DNA from 2 places in the Mogibacterium kristiansenii genome. Region 1 is predicted to be linked to the other one. Evidence: predicted binding sites of a transcription regulator. Region 1 holds the regulator's gene; the other holds the start of a gene.
The links. Region 1 encodes HrcA, which represses chaperone genes, less so after heat shock. Its sites were predicted from a motif close to TTAGCACTCNNNNNNNNNGAGTGCTAA; they were not measured.
Positions count from the first base shown of each region.

Region 1 (3,348 bases):
TCTCAGATCCACGCCGTGCTCCTTCTGGAAGGAGTCTGCCAGGAAGTCCATGATCTTGTTATCGAAGTCATCGCCGCCCAGGTGAGTATCACCGTTGGTTGCCAGTACTTCGAAAACGCCGTCGCCCAGCTCCAGTACGGATACATCGAATGTACCGCCGCCCAGGTCGTATACCAGAATCTTGTGGGATCCCTCTGCCTTGTCCAGACCGTATGCCAGGGAAGCTGCGGTCGGCTCGTTGATAATTCTCTTTACATCCAATCCGGCAATTTTACCGGCATCCTTGGTTGCCTGCTTCTGTGCATCGGAGAAGTATGCCGGTACGGTGATTACCGCTTCGGTAACCTTCTCGCCCAGATAGCTTTCCGCATCCGCCTTCAGCTTTGCCAGAATCATCGCGGAAATATCCTGCGGTGTGTACTGCTTTCCGTCGATTTCTACGTGATAGTTCTCACCCATGTGTCTCTTAATGGATGCGATGGTTCTGTCCGGGTTGGTGATGGCCTGTCTCTTTGCGGTCTCACCTACCAGTCTCTCACCGTTCTTTGTGAATGCCACTACAGATGGGGTGGTTCTTGCGCCCTCTGCGTTAGCGATTACGGTCGGTTCTCCACCTTCCAGTACAGCGACACAGCTGTTTGTTGTTCCCAAATCAATTCCAATTACTTTGCTCATTTCTATTACCTTTCCTTCCTTGAAATTACTTTGTTACTGCGACCATAGACGGTCTGATTACTTTATCGTTCAAAGCGTAGCCCTTCTGCAGGACCTTACTTACTTTGCCGCTTTCCAGCTCTTCGTTCTCTTCGGTCATTACCGCATTGTGTTTCGTCGGGTCAAAATCCTGACCTTCCGCTTCCACTTCCGCCAGACCGGATTTCTGAAGCTCCGTTACCATTTGGGTAAAAATAAGTTCCATTCCCTTGGCGTATCCGGCAGGGTCATCCTCTGCGCTGGCCGCCAGGGCTCTTTCAAAATTATCCAGAACCGGAAGCAGTTCCATCACCAGCTTCTCGGTGGCATATTCCCGAATGTCGTTCTTTTCCTTCGCTACCCGTTTCTTGTAGTTCTGGAACTCGGCCATCAGGCGGACGTATTTCTCATTTCCGTCATCGGCTTTTTCTTCGGTTTTCTCTTCCGACTTTTCCTCGGTCTTTTCCGCCTCCGGTGCGTTATCCTCTTCCGGAGTCTCGGTCGCCTCCGCCGAACCGGCTTCTTTTTTTACTTCATCTTCCGGAGTCTGGGCTTCTTTTTTCTGCTCTTCACTCATCCTCTTTCTCATCCTTTCCATTGCTCAGCATAAACGATTGGCTGAGGTTATTTGTCAAATATTCCATAATCGAGGTGACCTCGCTGTAGTTCATACGGGTCGGCCCGATAACGCCGATTTTGCCCACCAGCTTGCCATCCACGTGGTAGGTGGCGGTAATCACGGAGCTGTTCTTCATGGCCTGTTCCGGATTCTCGTTGCCGATGGTGACGATTACGCCGTTGTCCCGGTTCAGAATGTCCCGGGTGAATTCCTCCTTCCGGCTCACCAGCTCCAGGAAGGATTTGGCCCGATCCATGTCGCTGTATTCCGGAATGTTGAATATGTTGGTGAGGCCTTCCATGTACAGGTTGACGTTCAGCATATCCTCCAAAGTTCGCATGAAGTTGGGCATCACATCTCCCGCCAGGGAACTCAACGCACCCAGGTCGGTGCCCACATCTTCGATGATGGAATTCTTCAGCACATCGTCGATGGTATGACCTTTATAATGGTAGGTCATGGTTTTGCTGAGAATCTCCAGGGCATCGTTGGTGTACGGCACGTTCAGGCGCAAGGTGGTGTTGGTCACCTTTCCGCTGTCTGCCACAATCATCAGGACGATTTTGTCATCGTCGATGGGAAGCAGTCGGATGAACTTCAGGGTGTCCTGCCGAGTGGACGGAGTCATGGCAAAGGATGCCAGCTTCGTGATATCGGACAGAAGCTCTGCCGCGTGGCGAATGGTTCGATCGAACTCGTTTCGGTTCACTTGAAGCCGTTCGTTGATGGTCTGCTTATCTTGAAGGCTCAAATCCGTCTTCTGCATCATGTTGTTCACGTAGAGCCGATATGCCTTATCGGAAGGAACTCGCCCCGCCGATGTGTGGGGATGGGTCAGATAGCCCATCTCTTCCAGGTCCGCCATCTCATTCCGAATGGTGGCCGGGCTCACGCCAAAATCATATTTCTTCGCGATGGAACGGGAGCCTACCGGTTCGGCGTTCTGCACGTAATCCGTAATAATTGCCTGAAGGATTCGCAGTTTTCGTTCTGTTAAATCCATTGTTCTGCCTCCTTCTTTCTTTTTCGTTGTTAGCACTCAATATACTGGAGTGCTAATCACTGTCTATAGTGTACTCTCACCCTCCCAAATAGTCAACGAATAAATTGAAGTTTTTTGTGTTTTTTCTGTGATTAGTGTACAATACTGATGTTTAGACAATCAGGAGGAATAACCATGGATTACAAAAGAATTCTTACAATACAGGACATTTCCTGCGTTGGCCAGTGCTCCCTTACCGTGGCGCTGCCCATCCTCTCCGCCTGCGGACTGGAGACGGCCATTCTCCCCTCGGCGGTGCTGTCCACCCACTCCGTGGGCTTCCGGGATTTCACATTCCGGGATCTGACGGAGGACATTCCCGCCATCGAGCACCACTGGCAGCAGGAGGGCATCCGTTTTCAGGCGGTGTACACCGGCTACCTGGGAAGCGCCCGCCAGATTGAAATGGTCAAAGACATCTGTCGAAATCTTCTGGTGCCCGGCGGCAAAAAAATCGTGGATCCCGCCATGGCCGACCGGGGAGAACTGTATCCGGTCTTCGATATGGATTTCGTTCAGGAGATGAAAGAATTAGTGGGAGAAGGAGACATCGTGCTGCCCAACATTACCGAGGCTTCGCTTCTAACCGACACAGAGTATCGGGAGGAATACGATGAGGAGTACATCTGCGGCTTGGTGGAGGGGATTCACCGGCTGGGCGCCGGCACCGTGGTGCTCACCGGCGTGAGCTACGACGCCCACAGCACGGGCGTCCTGGTTTCGGAGCAGGGAAAACAGACCTACTACCGCCACGAACTGCTGGACCGGGGCTGCCACGGCACCGGCGACGTGTACGCCTCTTCCTTTGTGGGGGCGTACATGCACGGCAAAACCGTCCCGGAGGCCGCCCGAATCGCTGCGGATTATACCCTGGCCTGCATCAAAAACACCCTGGACGACCCGGACCACTGGTACGGTGTGAAGTTCGAGCCGGTGCTGGGGGAACTGATTGAAGCACTGAAGTAAGCCGGCACCCGCCGGCTTTTTTGGTTGG
Region 1 is NZ_JAQXUZ010000016.1:37,290-40,637, reverse strand. It holds gene dnaK (molecular chaperone DnaK) at 1-675, opposite strand, end outside; gene grpE (nucleotide exchange factor GrpE) at 701-1,270, opposite strand; gene hrcA (heat-inducible transcriptional repressor HrcA) at 1,263-2,315, opposite strand; gene PUE40_RS04740 (pyridoxamine kinase) at 2,490-3,320, shown strand.

Region 2 (3,348 bases), on a different contig from region 1:
CCCAGATTGTAAAAAAGACCAATGTGGATCCGAATTCCATTCAGGCCTTCATGTTCGGCGAACACGGCAATTCCATGTTTGCTGCCTGGTCCTGTGTCACCGTCAATGGCCTGTCCATCGACGAGATGGCGAAACAAGATCCTCGCTGGGATTTCGACCGACCGGAAGTAGAGCAGCTGGGTCGCCACGGCGGCTGGGTCACCTTCAGCTGGAAACATGCCACCGAATACTCCGTTTCCACCACCGCCGCACGCATGGTAAAAGCAATTCTTCACGATGAGAAGATTCTCATGCCGGCCAGCACCGAGTTGAACGGCGAGTACGGCCAGCGCGACGTCTACGCCGGCGTTCCGTGCATCATCGGCAAAGACGGCGTGGAGCGTGTCGTGGAATTCCCGCTGACGCAGGAAGAACTGGACAAATTCAACGACAGCTGCAACGCCATCCGCGCCAACATCAAGATTGCAGACTCGCTGTAGTCATTGATGTACATAAAAATATATCGCCTCGCCGGAAGCGTCCAACCTTCCACTGACAAATTGCGTTTCCGGCCTTGCATTGCATAGTGATGGGACTATTGGTACCTTTGCCAACCTAAGTTTCATTCATTACATTATCACACATGAGAGAGCAGGTTCCGCTTTCGGAGCCTGTTTTCTTCTTTCCTTCGGACATTCTGTACGAAAATAGTTTATTTTTACCTTGACATTTTTACTCATGTAGTATATTATATTTATAAAGAATCATTCCTAATAAGGAGGCTCGATGAAACGACGCAATACCATACAGCGAAATCTGGTGCTGGAAGCCATCCGCACCATGAAGAGTCATGTTACCGCCGAAGAGGTGTTTGAATTTATTCGAAAGAATCACCCCCACATCGGAAAGGGAACTATCTACCGGAATTTGGGGATTTTGGCGGAGGAAGGCGAGATTCGCCGAGTGGAAATCCCGGACGGCCCGGATCGATTTGATTTTACCCTGAAGGATCACTACCATGTGCGGTGCATCCGATGCGGCGAGGTCTTCGATGTGAAGATGGACGCGCTTTCGGATTTGATGTCGAAGGTTCGGGGACCTCGGGGAATGGAATTTCTGGATTACGATATTTCTTTTAAAGGAATCTGCCCGGATTGCCGGACGAAATAGCACAATTTCAACAAGGAGGAAGAAAATGGCTAAGAATAAGTACACAGGAACACAGACGGAAAAGAATTTGCAGGAAGCATTTTCCGGAGAATCTCAGGCGAGAAACAAATACACCTATTTTGCATCCGTTGCGAAGAAGGAAGGCTACGAACAGATGGCGGCTCTCTTCCTGAAAACCGCGGACAACGAAAAAGAACACGCAAAGATGTGGTTCAAGGAATTGGCAGAGTTGAACGACACTCCGGCGAACCTGGCTGCGGCCGCTGCCGGCGAGAACTACGAATGGACCGACATGTATGATGGTTTTGCAAAGACCGCGGACGAGGAAGGTTTCCCGGAATTGGCGCAGAAATTTCGTGCAGTAGCGGCAATCGAGAAGCACCACGAGGAGAGATACCGGGCGCTGCTGAAGAATATCGAGACTTCTCAGGTATTCGAAAAGAGCGAAGTGAAGGTATGGGAATGCCGGAACTGCGGTCACATCGTGGTAGGAACCAAGGCGCCGGAAGTATGTCCGGTATGCAGTCACCCGCAGAGCTACTTTGAAGTTCATGCAGAGAATTACTAATCGATAAAAGGAGGTACGATTATGAAGTACGTATGTAATGTATGCGGATGGGAATACGACGAAGAGAAGGGGTATCCGGAAGGCGGAATCGCACCGGGCACCAAATGGGAAGACGTTCCGGAGGATTTCGAGTGTCCTCTGTGCTCCGTCGGAAAGGACCAGTTCTCGGCAGAATAGTTTTTCAGCCCTCAATTAACACTAAAGAGATAGCGGCGAAGAGCCGGAGCGGGAAGCCTGCTCCGGCTCTTCGCCTTTTCATTTCGCATCGTCACAGATTCTTCACACTATAATTAGCACTCACCTATTGACAGTGCTAACAAAAAGAGTTATAACATAGTTGTAATCGGAAAAAGGTTACAACAAGAGAACAGATGAGTTCCGACCAGGAGTGTTCTCCCTGAGAGACTCCACCGGTTCTCCTTCGATTGTGTATAACGTCAGTAAAAGGAGGATTTAATTATGTTACTGCCTAGTGTATTTACAAATGATTTTACAAATGATGACTTTTTTGATGATTTCTTTAACGCTCCGGCAAGAAGAAGCTACATGCCGACCGCAAGCATGAAGTGCGATGTCAAGGAACTGGATCAATCCTATCAGATTGATATGCAGCTTCCGGGATACGACAAAGACGATATAGAAGTTTCCGTGGACAAGGGTTACCTCACCGTATCCGCTTCCCACAAGGAGAACAAAGAAGACAAGGAAGACGGCAAGTACATCCGGAAGGAATGCTTTACCGGCAGCTGCCAGCGCAGCTTCTATGTGGGCGACGCCGTAAAAGGCGAGGACATCGGTGCCGCATTCACCAACGGCATTCTGAGTCTGACCGTTCCAAAGGCCGAAGCGCTTCCGCAGAACGAAACCAAGCAGTTGGTTCATATCGAAGGATAGTCCAACGTGAGACGTTCCCGCAACGCTCCGATAAAAAAAGAATTCGCAGGGTCGGAAGTCTCCGGCTCTGCGATTTTTCTTTTACCCGATTCTTTTGGCGTTCTACTTCAGCCGTTGGGACTCGATAAACTCATTTTTCTTCACCCGGAACGGCGTGCAGTTGCTGCCGTAGAACTCGTACGGCTCGTCGATAACTTCGGCGCCCATTTTCAAAAGTATTTTCAGCGTCACATCCCGAGCGTCTCCGTACACCTCCGAAGCCCCCAGAGCAAACAGTGCACTCAAAACCCCGCGCAGCAGGTCGGTGCCCAGATGGCGATGCCGAAAGCTTGGATGAACGGCAAAGCGTCCTACATGCGGTCCTTCCGGTTCTTCCCAGGATACGATTCCCCCCACGATCCTGCCGGAAATCTCTATGCACCACCACTGGGGTGATTTCTCTGCAGGAATGTCATCCATGTCCCGCGGGATGCCTTGCTCGATTTCAAAAACATCGGATACCAGGGTCAGCACCCGTTCCTTCTCCTCCGGTCGAACGCGGCGCATCACCGTCAGCTTTTCTCGATTCTCCATTCGTCCTCCACGATTCTTTCTTTATAAGATTAAATCCATAGACCCGATTTTAAATCCCTTGTTAAGTACTATGATACCATAGATTCCCCTTGATAGCAAAGTTCCCCGGCTCCGGAACCTTCCGAAGCCGGGGAGATCGATTCGAATTTTTCAGAACAACAAGT
Region 2 is NZ_JAQXUZ010000018.1:26,025-29,372, reverse strand. It holds gene PUE40_RS04970 (L-lactate dehydrogenase) at 1-479, shown strand, start outside; gene PUE40_RS04965 (Fur family transcriptional regulator) at 766-1,149, shown strand; gene rbr (rubrerythrin) at 1,175-1,717, shown strand; gene PUE40_RS04955 (rubredoxin) at 1,739-1,894, shown strand; gene PUE40_RS04950 (Hsp20/alpha crystallin family protein) at 2,177-2,611, shown strand; gene PUE40_RS04945 (GNAT family N-acetyltransferase) at 2,714-3,184, opposite strand.
Region 2: the regulator HrcA is predicted to act here: its motif matches at 2,008-2,034, upstream of PUE40_RS04950 (Hsp20/alpha crystallin family protein).